One region of the Lysinibacillus sp. FSL K6-4013 genome, then DNA from elsewhere that is predicted to be linked to it. Evidence: riboswitches for the same ligand, from Rfam matches in the RefSeq annotation. Region 1 holds a riboswitch; each other region holds the start of a gene.
What was found. A riboswitch is a leader RNA that binds a small molecule or an ion and turns the genes downstream of it on or off. The one in region 1 is predicted to bind cobalamin.

Region 1 (4,687 bases):
CTATCTCTTCTCCCTTCTGACAAAAACCATTTAATATAGCAGCCACTACCGCTGCACAAGCACCTGTTCCACATGCCTCTGTTATACCCGAACCTCGTTCCCAAACGCAGCATTTTAATGCCTTCTCATGAACAACCTCTACAAACTCAACATTGCAACGATAAGGAAATCTCATATCGTTTGCTATAATACCGCCTAATGTTCTTAATGATGCTTGCTCGATCGCATTCACAAAAACTACAGTATTCGGATTGCCCAAAAACAAAGCAGTTACCAAAAGAGATTGTTGGGGTAAAGGAAATATCTCATTGATGACAAGCTCATTTGGGTTTCCTAACATCGGAATGTCTTTGCGCAATAAAAGAGGTTTGCCCATATCGACAATCACTTCTATTACGCTATCATCTTGCACCACTACCTGTGCCAGCATAATACCCGATTTCGTTTCAATCGTAAGCTGCTCTTGTCGCACAATATGACGGTCAAAGATATACTTAGCAACACAGCGAAGACCGTTACCGCAATTTGTCGCCTCAGAGCCATCTTTATTAAAAATACGCATACCACAGTCAGCAGTGTTGGATGGCTGGATAATAATTAACCCATCTGAGCCTATACCTGTATGAACATTGGCTATTTTTTGAGCCAATTCACTAAAGATCTCTTCCTTATAATCATATTGGAAAAGATCAAGATAGATATAGCTGTTGCCAGTACCATGCATTTTCGTAAAAGCTATTTGCATACAGTCACTCCTTAAAGGATGTTTTATGTATTTAATAGAAGATCTTGCTTTTCTATATTTAGCTAAACTTTTTCGTGAATTGTTCAGGAACATATGTAAGATACGGCTTCCCTGTCATTGGATGTGTTTGAATATCCGCAAAAACACCAAATACATCTTGCAGCACTGTTGGCGTAAGCACTTCCTCTGGGGTACCATGACAAACGATTCGCCCTTGCTGTAAAACGTAAATTTGATCGCAATACATAGCAGCAATATTCAAATCATGTAAAGCAGCTACGACGGTTAAATGCAAGGTCTGAATTAAATCCATAAGTTGAAGTTGATGTTGAATATCTAAATGATTCGTTGGCTCATCTAATATTAATACCTGTGCTTGTTGAGCAAGTGCTCTTGCAACCATGACACGCTTTTTCTCGCCACCAGAAAGCGAACTAAAGCTTCGTTTCTCTAAATGCGATATGCCCGTTTGCCTTAGAGCATCTTTAACAATTTGAAAATCTTTCTCTTGATCAAGCTCTAATAGCTTTTTATGTGGCGTTCTTCCCATACTGACTAAATCATGCACAGTGAAATCAAATAATACGGGTGTCTCTTGGCTTACAACAGCCAAATTTTTCGCAATAGCTTTACTTGATTGCTTTAATATATCTTGCTCATTTAATACTACTTTACCGCTTTCAGGTTTTAGCAGACGATACATATTTTTTAACAATGTTGATTTTCCGCTCCCATTAGGACCTATTAATCCAACAAATTGCTTTTCTTTTATTTGAATGCTTACATCATGTAGTATACGCTGATCGTAAATGGAGAATGATACTTGTTTCGCTTCTAATGTCATTGAAATTAATCTCCTTCACCGAATGAATAGTTGTTACGACGGAGAAGCCAAATGAAAAATGGTCCTCCACAAAAAGCTGTAATAATACCAATTGGCATTTCCTGGGGAGCAATGATGATTCGAGCAAAGGCATCTGCCCACACTAAGAATATTCCACCTATTAAAGCACTAATAGGTATCACGTATTTATAATTTGAGCCCACAATTAATCGCACAATATGCGGAATAATCAATCCCACAAAACCTATAGAACCACTAACTGCGACAAGCACACCTGTTAATAGAGATACTAGTAGTATTAACTGAATACGGAATTGCTGAAGATTAACGCCTAATGTCACTGCCGCTTCTTCTCCCAGTAATAATAAATTTAAATTGCGATAATGTAGCCACAGTAGCCCAAAAACAACAAAGAATACGAAAGCTGGAATCACAATATTATTCCATTTGGCTCCAGCTAAACTACCTAGCATCCAAAACATAACAGCCTTTAAGGCTCCTTCTTGCTTTGACATCATTAAAATAAAATTAGAGATAGCCGTTAAGATAAAGGACACAGCCATGCCTGCCAATAGCAAGCGGAAAATAGAGACACGTCCCCCAACACGTGATAAGAAAAAAACAAGTACTATGGCAAGTAATGAACCAAGGAATGCGGATACTGAAAGAGCGTAAATACCTAAAAATGAAAAGGCTCCTAAAATAATCACAGAAGTAGCTCCGACAGCTGCACCTGAAGAAATCCCTAGAATATACGGGTCTGCTATGGAATTACGTACAAGTGCCTGAATGGCTGCGCCTGCAATGGCTAACCCCGCTCCTACTATAGCAGCTAGCAAAACACGAGGTGCTCTTATTTGCCAGATGATGATTTCCTGAGAGCGACTCCAATCTTGCTCAATCGCATTTTGTATAAAAGGTATTTTAGAAAGAATCACTTTCCAGACATATAACGGTGTAACTGAAACTGAGCCAACCATTACAGCAAAGGTCATTGAAACAATTAAAACCATGAAAAGTACGAAGGAAAATAACATAAATTTTTTATTCATCTGTTTTAATCTCCTACTGAATATTGATGAATGAAGCAATAAAAAAAGGTATCCCATGCGAAAGTGCGCATAGAAATACCCTAGATTAAACAAAGTCAGAAAAATATCCAGCTATTGTCCGTAATTGCTTGCATCCTCGTGGGCATTACAGGTATTACTAAATGGCAGGTCTCCTGGCTTCGATTCACTATCCTATAATTGCCTTCCCATTCTTAAACAGTGGCAAATCATATTATAGGATTCCTCGTTACAGTTGCGGGACAGCGTCGGACTTCCACCGACTTCCCTTTTAAGTGATATTCAAAAATATCACACCAATAGTATTTGAAGTTATAAAATTGTGACGATTCTATCATACATTTTTATAGATAGATAGTCTACTTCAAGCAATTGAGTTAACTTATACGAATTATAAAGTTGACACAAATGCTTTCGTCTTTTACACTAACAGTAATAACTTATAAAACGAGGTGAACTTCATGGCAACCGTTACGCAACATAGTCATCATAAGTTAAGAACTGTTGACATTACCTATATTGGATTATTTTCAACGCTAATGATGGTGGGTGCTAATATCACGTCCTTTGCACCTTTTATGGTAGTTGGTGGTGTCCCCATTACGCTTCAAACCTTTTTTGCGATTTTAGCAGGACTTATTCTTGGTAGTAGAAAAGGTGCGCTCGCCTGTACAATTTATATGTGCGTAGGATTGGCAGGAGCTCCTGTCTTTGCTCGTTTCGGTGGTGGAATTGGCCAAATTTTAAGCCCAACCTTTGGGTTTATAATTACATTTATTTTAGCGGCATTTGTTGCAGGGTTGATTGTTGAACGAAGCGGTACAAAGAAAAGCTTTATCGTAGCTGCTTTGGTAGCAACAGCGATAAATTATTTGATAGGAACAAATTGGATGTTTTTTGCATACAAGCTTTGGGCAAGTGCACCAGAGAATTTTTCATATAAGCTCGCTTGGCTTTGGATGATTCCTCCTCTACCAAAAGATATTATTTTAGCTATTTTTGCTGGTGTCTTCGCCTATAGATTACAAAAAACATTGAAGATCATGCCCATTCAATAGCATATCTTCTCACCTATTTGTGCCAGATGTTTTTCATAGATCATATCCATCGTTTCTGCACATTTATTTGCTACATTAGGAGCAAAGAGTGAGGAGGATATCATATGAAATTCAATAAAAGATGGTCAGTCGGACTATTATCAGTAGTCGCTCTAATTAGTTTATCGGCTTGCACTGAGGAGCAAACAAAACCTGCATCCACTTCTAATGAAGCTGCTGAAAAAATGGATCATTCTACAATGAATCATTCAAGTTCTGGCGAAGTACCCGTAACATTAAAAAAAGCTGAGAATCCGAAATTTCCTGTAGGGAGCACAGCCATAATTACAGATGGACATATGGAAGGTATGAAAGGGGCCGAAGCAACAATAGTAGGTGCCTATAATACAACTGCCTATGTTATTTCCTATGAGCCTACATCTGGTGGAAAGCGAATAGAAAAGCATGAGTGGGTAATTCATGAAGAATTAATTGACCCACAAGAAGCACCACTGGCTCCTGGAACAGAAATAAAAACGGACGCAGCACATATGGAAGGTATGGAAAATGCGACTGTCCTTATTGACGAGGCTGTGCAAACAACTGTATATATGCTTGATTATACTTCCACTACAAATGGTGAAGCCGTAACAAATCATAAATGGGTAACAGAAGAAGAGCTTAGCCCAAAGTAATAGAAATAACCTCTACCTTCAATTCTGGTAGAGGTTATTTCTAGCTTTTATGCTCCATTTGCTTTCTATTTGCAGACTTATGCCATTTATAGCCGATGCCCCAAACTGTTTGCAAGTAATCATCCGCCGGAAAACCACTTTTTCTTAATTTTTCTCGTAAATTACGTACATGTGAATCAATGGTACGATCTTCAATCGCTACATCATATCCCCAAACGGCATGAATAAGGTGTTCTCGAGAAAATGCTCTATTTTGATAATCTAAAAAAAGGGCGAGCATGGCAAATTCCTTTGGT
Region 2 (4,687 bases), 1.3 Mb from region 1:
CATTTAACTTTTGGTGGGTAGAACGAAAAACCATACAGTTAAACACTGTCTGTTTTTCGTGACCTTGGTATTGTCAAAGACTTTAGAGCTGTTCTATTAATTGTTGTAACTCCTGCTTGGAACGAGGGATTTTGATATTATCGGGCAAGAGCTTCTTTTTTTGTAATGCTATGACCATTTCAAAAACCCATGGACGCTCAAGGTGCGCGCGATTTAACAATTCTTCTTCATAAAACAAGGTGATTGGATCGCCGTTATAAATAATTTTTCCAGCCTCCATCACAATCATTAGATCGGCCCATTCATAGGCGAGAGGAATGTCATGGGTTGCTAGTAAAATGGTTCTCTCACCATCTTCTAATTTGGCTAAGTATTGTAATACTTGTGTAGCATAATAATTATCAAGACCTGCTGTTGGTTCGTCTAACAAAAGGACTGAGGGCTCCATGGCTAAAACGCCTGCCATTGCTACTCGTTTTTTCTGACCTACGCTTAAAAAATGAATGGGCTTATCGAGCAAATCTTCCACTTCGGTTTGCGCAACGGCCCATGCTATTTTTTCTTCCGTTTTTTCAGGAGACCAGCCGAGATTCAATGGGCCAAATGCTATATCTTGCTTGACGGTCCCAGAAAAAAGCTGATGATCTGCATTTTGGAAAACAATGCCGACTTTTTGACGTAGCGCCTTTAAAGCTTTTCGATTATATTCGAGCCTGTTGCCTTCGAATAAAATTGTTCCAGTGGTAGGTTTCAAAATACCATTAAGATGCTGAAATAAAGTCGATTTTCCTGCGCCATTATGCCCGAGTATGGCAATTTTTTTACCTTTTGGAATGTGTAATGTTAGATCAGACAACGCCTTCGTACCATCCGCATAGGCATATGATAATTGATTGAGTTTAAAATAAAATGCTGTCATGTGAAATACCCTCCGTATACGATGAGGACTAGTAATATAGCTGCCATGCCTAGCCAATTTTTCTTGCTATAGGAGCCCATCTCTTGCCAATAGACGGCCTCGCCACCTCGTGATTGCATGGCATTGTTGAGCTCCCGACTATGTTGAAACATTTCCACAAATAATGCCGCAATGAGCATGGAGACAGAGCGTAACCATTGTATCGGTGAATGATAGCCGAGACGTGCTTGCTGCGCGAGATGTATATTTTGCATACTTGCTAAAAACATAAAAATAAAACGATAGGTTAGTTCGACGAGCTCAACCAATAAAGAGGGGAGTCGCCATTGTCGTAGCACATAACATATGCCTTGTACAGAAGTGGTTAGAATTAAAAAGTATAAACAACTAATACTGCCAAGGACTATAAAGAACAGCTGTTGTGCTGCTAACATACTTGCGTTCCCGATAAAGACAGTCCAATTGCTCCAGGTAAACGACCAAATATGGGCAGGGAGTGCATTCGTTGATGATGTAAAGGAAAGTAAAATAGAAACGAGGCTTGTTAATAAGAAAAAGCCAGGTAGCAATAATAATTTGAAATAGTATGTAAGCGGAATTTTTGCACCTACAATGATAAAAGCACTCATTACAAAAAATGTAATGAGTGAAAGTCGTTCATCTCTCATAATGAGCGTTATGAGAAGTAGTCCAAGTGAAAATATCATTTTTTCTAGCGGATGAACGGACGCTAGCTTATTCAGATAGGCATACTTATCAATGAGTAACATAATGGTTAACCTTCTTTGTGTTTGCCACGCATATAGCCGATGAAGTAGCCAATAAAGCCAGCTCCTATAGCTGCCTGTAGCACGAATAATAAGCTTTCGATTTCACCACTAGGTGGCTCCCATAGACTCTCAAACCATGGCTCATATTCCGCATTGATTTCACCAATAGCTGCTTCTGCCTCACCATCAGCACCACCAAATTCAGCACCTTTTTGTATGAACAAGGGAATAATGGCTAACAACACTACAATGGCTAACAGCAATAAATTTTTTTTCATCTTTAATGTGCCTCCTTTGTTGAGAAAACACGTAAAGTTTTTAATTCGCTAATATTGTATTTTTTCAAGAAATTCATCACAATGACGGTTAAAATGCCTTCACTCACGGCTAAAGGAATTTGAGTTAAGGCAAAAATACCTGCAAACTTTGTAAAGGATGCCATAAAGCCTCCAACCTCAGAAGGGAAGGCTAGTGCTAGTTGTACAGAAGTCACAACATATGTACCTAAATCACCAAGCATGGCTGCAAAGAATACGGCTAGTGAAAATGACAAGCCTATTTTTTGTGCTCCTTTAAAGACAAAGTAAGCAATAAAAGGACCTACAATAGCCATAGAAAAGGCGTTAGCCCCTAAAGTTGTGATTCCACCATGTGCTAATAATAAAGATTGGAATAATAAAACGATTGTTCCAATTACACTCATAGCTAGAGGGCCAAAGAGAACTGTTCCAAGACCTACACCGGTTGGATGAGAGCAGCTACCTGTAACAGAAGGGATTTTTAAGGCGGATAGCACAAAGGCAAAGGCACCTGAAAGTCCCAAAAGCATTTTTGTTTCAGGATTTTCTTCAATGGTTTTTCGAATAGAACGCAATCCTAAAATGATAAAAGGAATAGAGATGACCCACCAAAAAATAGCCCATTCGATTGGTAAAAAACCTTCCATGATATGCATGGCAAAGGCACGTTTTGGCACGATTAAAAAGGCCAGTAAAAAATAACTAAGTTTCCACCAAGAAAATTTCAAAAGTTTTCCTCCTAACTAATTTATAGATTTTTAGAATATTGCGTGCGTAATTAAAAAAAGCACTTCTCCAGTGGTGGAAAAGTGCATAGCTAAAAAAGCAAATAACATTCTCATCTGCTAAGCCGCACACCTATCCTCGTAGGTTGAAACGATCACTTATTTTTCGGCAGGTCTCCTGGCTCTAGTTCAATGCTTTATAGGTCTTCCCATCCGTTGGACAGTGACATTTCTATAAAGCTCCCTATTACAGTGGCGGGACCGCGCCGGACTCAAACCGGCTTCCCTTTTAAGCAAAATGACAAGCATTTTACACCGAAAAACATTCAAATTGTGAGATTTCACGACAAAGTGTAACATGAATTTCCATAAATATGCTATACCTTTTATAAATTTTTTTAATTAAAGGTCAATGATGAATATTCTGATAATATTTCATGTGCTAATTATGTAGATTGTATAAATTTTATACCCTAGTCCACCTCATAATTGATAAATTTGTCATAAATTTTTAAAGAAATATTGAAATTTTAAAATAATAAGATATGATAAAGACAGTTTTCTATTTAAAATTCTAATAAAAATTTCATATAAAACGTCAATAAGTGCTCGAATAGCTCGAGATAATAGGGAAATTGGTGAAAATCCAATACAGCCCCCGCTACTGTAATAGCTGATGAAATCGCAAAGCCACTGGCAAACTTGGGAAGGCGCGAAAGTAAAATGAAGCTTAAGTCAGGAAACCTGCTTATTTGATTGTGCATGCAAACTTTTCGGAGGGAGAAGTTGAAGCGAAAGCGAGTACCTGTATTTTATTCTATTCGTTTTTATTTGGCTTCTACAAAACCTTTACTCTTCGTTCTAGAGTAAAGGTTTTTCTTTTTCCAAAAAGCAAATGAGGGGAGACAGAAAATGACAACTTGGAATTTAGAGGGGATGAAAACACATCTCTTTATTTGCAATGGCAGTAGCTGTATGAAAAAGGATGGTGAGGAAATTACCTTAGCCATTCGAGATGAAATACAACGGCAAGCACTCGATCAAGAAATACATACGACAAGAACGCGCTGTAATGGACGATGCAAGGATGCTTGTGTGGTAATAGCCTACCCCCAGGGGAATTGGTATCGTGTGCCATCAACAGAGCATGCTAGAACACTAGTACAAGATTTACATCATGAATCCTTATACAACGAACATGTCTTTACACTTCGTGAAGGTACATTACAGCGTACTGCTCAAACAACTGCCATTAAAGGGATCGAAAAGGTGAAAGAGGGGTAACAACATGGCGCAAAAAGGAAAAATTTTCGTAGTAGGCTTTGGACCTGGAGATTTTAAGCATATTACGACACGTGCAGTAGAGGCACTACAACAAAGTGAGATGATTATAGGCTACAAAACCTATGTAGAGCTGATTCAAGATTTAGTAAGTGCAAAATCAATTGTTAGTACAGGCATGACAGAAGAAGTGTCGCGTGCACAGGAAGCCGTTCGTCAAGCAGAGGCAGGGAGCATCGTATCGGTGATTTCGAGTGGTGATGCAGGTGTCTATGGCATGGCGGGATTAGTATATGAGGTGTTAATTGAGCTAGGCTGGACAGAAGCAACAGGAATTGAGGTAGAAATTGTTCCTGGTATTTCTGCGATTAATTCATGCGCTAGTATACTTGGTGCACCCATTATGCACGATGCTTGTACAATCAGTTTAAGTGACCATCTAACACCTTGGAATTTGATTGCAAAGCGTGTCGAGGCAGCTGCAATGGCGGATTTTGTCATTGCTTTATACAATCCTAAAAGTGGGCGTCGAACAAGACAAATTGTCGAGGCTCAGCGAATTCTCTTAGAATATCGTTCGCCAGACACACCAGTAGGGCTTGTGAAAAGTGCCTATCGGGAACGTCAAGAAGTGACCATGACAACACTAGCAGAAATGCTAGAACATGATATTGGTATGCTGACAACTGTCAT
Region 3 (4,687 bases), 1.7 Mb from region 1:
CAGCTAAGTGGGGGACAGCAGCAACGAGTCAACATCGCTAGAGCTCTTGCATTAAAGCCGAAACTGATTGTTTTAGATGAGGCCATTAGTAGTCTTGATATGATTTTGCAAAAGACGATTATAGAACTATTACAATCACTGCAAAAAGAGCTACAGCTTGCTTATATATTCATTTCACATGATTTACAAGCCACACGTTTTATGTCAGATCGCATCCTAGTGATGCAGCATGGTCAGCTCGTGGAGGAGATTGGGAAGGATGGAGCCTATCAGCATCCCGCTTCACAAGAATTATACAATGCTATTTTGCCATCACACCCGCGAGAAAGAAAAAATAAGGATAGACCAAATTAAACAGAAACTCCATTTTGAATTTTTCAAAATGGGGTTTTCTTAATTATTAAAGCATTTTAGAAATAAAATTAATAATATCAATCATAAAATTAACTTTATTTATATTTTGATTCAAATAATTAATTTTTATTATTTACTTCTTTAAATTCTTTGTTATATAATCAACTTAACTTAAAGGAAGGAGTTCACTATGGCTTATCAAGTAATCACAAATTGCCCTGTCTGCAGTAAAACTTTGAAAATTACCAAGTTACAGTGTTCTCATTGTCACACGACGATTGAAAATGAATTTGAATTATCTAAGCTCGCATCTTTATCAAAGGATCAGCTTCATTTTGTGGAAGTATTTTTAACTTGTCGAGGAAACATTAAAGAGGTTGAAAAGGAACTGGGGGTTTCGTATCCAACAGTTCGTGGCAAGCTAAACGACATTATTTCATCCCTTGGCTATGCTCAAAAGAAGAAAAATGAAGTAGACGAGAAAAAAATTGTAAGCATGTTGGAAAATGGCGAAATCACAACGGATGAAGCCATAAAGCTCTTAAAAGACGAATAGGGAGGAATGGACCATGAAAGAGGAAATTACGAAAGTGTTAACCATGATTCAAGAGGGGAAAATTGATGCGGATAAAGGTTCAGAGCTGATTCAAGTGTTACAACAGAAAGAAGAATCAGGAAACAAATTTGTGGAAAAAACAAAGTATTTAGATAAAACATTAAAGGTCCGTGTTGTATCCACCGAAAATGATAATGTCACGGTGAATTTGCCGATTAAACTTGTCAAAGCCGTACTCATGGCTGGACACAGCATCGCAGCGAGTATTCCACAATCGGAAAAATACGTGAAAGATATCGACATCAATCTTCTTCTTGAAGCGATCGAAAATGAACTAGATGGACAAATTGTAGATATAAAATCGGCAAACGGAGATACCGTTGCAGTCTTCATTGAATAGAGGCGACGAATGATGCATGTAAAAGTGAAAGCAAAAGACGTTCGCTTTACTGTCCCTGTTCCCTATGCTGTGCTAACCATTGTCCTCTCCATTTTAACTTCCAAATGGATTCAGCAACAAGTCAATAAGTGGACAAAGGCATACTTCAATCGAAAGAAAATAGACTTTACCTTTCCGCTCATCGACAAAGAAATGCTCAAGCCGATTATCAAGGAACTACAAAATTATAAAGGGCTCGTGCTAGTCGATGTCAAAGCTCAAGACGGTACTGAGGTTAAGGTTAGACTATAATACCCAAGAAAGAATGATTAGAGCATGTTTGAATAAAAAGCATGCTCTTTGTTATTTAAAGAATATCCTTTGCAAAAGAACTACCGAAATCCCACAATGTATCTTCCAGATTGTTTAATAGCAGTTTCGTTCTTTTCTCAAGTTGATCTGGTAGCTCATTTTTACTGAAATAGGTAAGTTTCAAGCTCTCATCATCCTTTATCTCCAATATACCCCTTACATTTTTCGCAATATAAAGATGAATAACTGTATAGACCTCATCCCCATTTGGATATCGGAAATAATAATCTGGCCCTGAAAAAACACCCACCAAGTCAAATTCATTCGCTACAAGTCCTGTTTCTTCATGAAGCTCACGAGCAGCAGCTTCCTCTAACGTTTCGTTTAGTTCCAATGCACCGCCAGGTAATCCCCAATCCAACGTATCTGATCGATGTTGAAAGAGAATTTGCTTGTCATCGTTAACCACAAGAATGGTCGCCCCAATACTGATAATTGGTCTACTACCAATGTATTTCCTTAACTCTGTAATATATCCCATATTGGTCCCTCCTATAGATCATAAATAACGATTCGCCTTTCTTCCTTTAAAAACCTCTATTTCCCTTGTAATGCTTAAAATTGGATGTATTGGGATAGATGCACAATCTTTTTTTGTACAAAATATTGCTAAAAAACGCAGAATAGTTCATCAAAGATGAAAAATAGCTTTTTATAATCAGTCTTTTCTGAATTTTACCTATATTGATTGTTTTGAAAACTCTATGTTAAGGTAAAAAGACAAATTGAATATGCTAAATTTTGGTGGTTCAAATGGGAGTTGATTCTATTTGATTAAAAGGGAAGTTGGTGAGAGTCCAACACTGTCCCGCAACTGTATTTAGTAGCTCGAAAACAAAGCCACTGTTTTGTTTGTCAAAATGGGAAGGTGTTATGAGAGCGTTGATCATAAGTCAGGAGACCTGCCACGAAAAAAAGCATCAATTGACCTACGAGGATAGGGAGGTGTTAGCTACTGCATGATTGTGAATTCATGTAAATTCACTGTTTTTTTGGTCTGTCATGCTTTTGTAGATTAACAACTTCTAGAAAGGGATAGGAGTTGTTTTTTTGTTGTTCTGTCGTGTTTGAATGGTAACGCTTACAAGAATAATTAAACAAAGGGGCTGTCATTAAATGGAGTTAAATTATTCACCAGGTCTTGATGGAATCATTGCCGCTGAAACAAAGCTATCTTTTTTAGACACTGTAGGAAGTCAAATAGTTATTCGTGGCTATGACTTGATTGAATTATCTCAGCGATATTCGTATTTAGATATTGTTTACTTATTGCTGCATGGAGAAATACCAACTACCGAGCAACAGGCTGATCTACAGGACAAATTGAAAGCTCATTATCAGGTTCCACAAGAGCTATTTCAAATTTTTAAGCTATTGCCCAATGAAACACATGCGATGGATGGGCTTAGAACAGGAATTTCCGTTTTAGCAGGCTTTGATCAGCACATCAATGATCGTTCGACTGAAATGAATTTATCGCGAGCATATAGACTTTTAGGTGGTATGCCCAACATCGTAGCAAATAGCTATCGTGTATTAAATGGACAAGAAGCTGTCGAGCCGGATAGTCAACTTTCCTATAGTGCCAATTTTTATTACATGATTACGGGCAGAAAGCCAACTGCGCTAGAAGAAGAAATTTTTGATCAGTCACTCGTTTTATATAGTGAGCATGAGATGCCAAATTCAACATTTGCGGCTCGTGTCATTGCTTCTACACAATCTGATTTGTATGGCGCTTTAACGGGAGCTGTCGCATCGTTGAAAGGGAATTTACATGGAGGGGCTAACGAGGCAGTCATGTACATGCTTCTTGAAGCCAAAACAGTAGAAGGCTTTGAAGCATTATTGAAAAACAAGCTACAAAATAAAGAAAAGATTATGGGCTTTGGGCACCGTGTCTATATGAAAAAGATGGACCCAAGAGCGCAAATTATGAAAGAAGCCTTGCATAAATTATGTTTAGAGCAAGGGGATGATCGCTTATATCACATGTGTGAAGCTGGTGAAAAAGTGATGGTACAGGAGAAAGGGTTGTATCCAAATTTAGATTATTATGCAGCACCCGTGTACTACATGCTTGGTTTGCCGATTGAAATCTATACGCCAATCTTCTTTGGCTCACGAACAATTGGCTTATGTGCCCATGTGATTGAGCAGCATGACAATAATCGATTATTTAGACCTCGTGTCAATTATATTGGCGAGCGTCATAACCTTGAAGAATTGTCGGTATAATCAAGTTTTAACAACTCGCCATAAAGCTAATGGGCATTCTGACCAATGCCCATCAGCATACTAGTATATCAAACTTAAGCCTTGAAAGGAAGATATAGATGATTAAAACAAATGACATAACGAAGACAGATCAATTACTTACAGATATTGCGGATTATGTACTAAATACAAAGATTACAAGTGAAGAGGCGTACGAAACGGCACGCTATGTTCTATTGGATACTTTAGGCTGTGGCATTTTGGCCTTACAATATCCTGAATGCACGAAGCTTCTTGGTCCAGTAGTACCAGGCACAGTCGTTCCTAATGGTACACGTGTTCCTGGAACTTCCTATGTTCTTGATCCAGTAAAAGGCGCTTTTAATATCGGGTGTATGATTCGTTGGTTAGATTACAACGATACTTGGCTTGCGGCTGAATGGGGGCATCCATCTGATAATTTAGGTGGCATATTAGCTGTGGCAGATTATTTAAGTCGCGTGCGTGTGGCAGAGGGTAAGGCGCCTCTTAAAGTGAAAGATGTTTTAGAAATGATGATTCAAGCACATGAAATACAAGGGATTTTAGCACTAGAAAATAGCTTAAATCGTGTTGGGCTAGATCATGTTCTGTTTGTCAAAATTGCAACAACAGCTGTTGTGACAAAGGCATTAGGAGGCACGCATCAGGAAATTGTCAATGCATTGTCCAATGCCTGGATTGATAATTCAAGCCTACGAACATATCGCCATGCACCGAATACAGGTTCTAGAAAATCATGGGCTGCTGGTGATGCAACAAGTAGAGCA

Region 2: it holds a riboswitch for cobalamin, as region 1 does, so the genes downstream of both, MHB39_RS14090 (energy-coupling factor ABC transporter permease) here and MHB39_RS20290 (iron chelate uptake ABC transporter family permease subunit) in region 1, are expected to answer to the same signal.
Region 3: it holds a riboswitch for cobalamin, as region 1 does, so the genes downstream of both, mmgD (citrate synthase) here and MHB39_RS20290 (iron chelate uptake ABC transporter family permease subunit) in region 1, are expected to answer to the same signal.

What each region holds. Positions count from the first base shown of each region.
Region 1 covers NZ_CP152031.1:4,092,371-4,097,057, forward strand. Annotated here, with positions in the region: gene dapF (diaminopimelate epimerase) at 1-745, opposite strand, end outside; gene MHB39_RS20285 (heme ABC transporter ATP-binding protein) at 804-1,589, opposite strand; gene MHB39_RS20290 (iron chelate uptake ABC transporter family permease subunit) at 1,595-2,641, opposite strand; cobalamin riboswitch at 2,787-2,975, opposite strand; gene MHB39_RS20295 (biotin transporter BioY) at 3,121-3,717, shown strand; gene MHB39_RS20300 (YdhK family protein) at 3,822-4,391, shown strand; gene MHB39_RS20305 (response regulator transcription factor) at 4,432-4,687, opposite strand, start outside.
Region 2 covers NZ_CP152031.1:2,835,868-2,840,554, reverse strand. Annotated here, with positions in the region: gene MHB39_RS14105 (ATP-binding cassette domain-containing protein) at 83-919, opposite strand; gene cbiQ (cobalt ECF transporter T component CbiQ) at 916-1,689, opposite strand; gene MHB39_RS14095 (energy-coupling factor ABC transporter substrate-binding protein) at 1,695-1,967, opposite strand; gene MHB39_RS14090 (energy-coupling factor ABC transporter permease) at 1,970-2,716, opposite strand; cobalamin riboswitch at 2,864-3,048, opposite strand; cobalamin riboswitch at 3,300-3,480, shown strand; gene MHB39_RS14085 ((2Fe-2S) ferredoxin domain-containing protein) at 3,626-3,997, shown strand; gene cobJ (precorrin-3B C(17)-methyltransferase) at 4,002-4,687, shown strand, end outside.
Region 3 covers NZ_CP152031.1:2,374,561-2,379,247, forward strand. Annotated here, with positions in the region: gene MHB39_RS11730 (ATP-binding cassette domain-containing protein) at 1-354, shown strand, start outside; gene MHB39_RS11735 (DUF2089 domain-containing protein) at 545-910, shown strand; gene MHB39_RS11740 (hypothetical protein) at 924-1,310, shown strand; gene MHB39_RS11745 (hypothetical protein) at 1,320-1,601, shown strand; gene MHB39_RS11750 (NUDIX hydrolase) at 1,657-2,142, opposite strand; cobalamin riboswitch at 2,390-2,586, shown strand; gene mmgD (citrate synthase) at 2,778-3,899, shown strand; gene prpD (2-methylcitrate dehydratase) at 3,998-4,687, shown strand, end outside.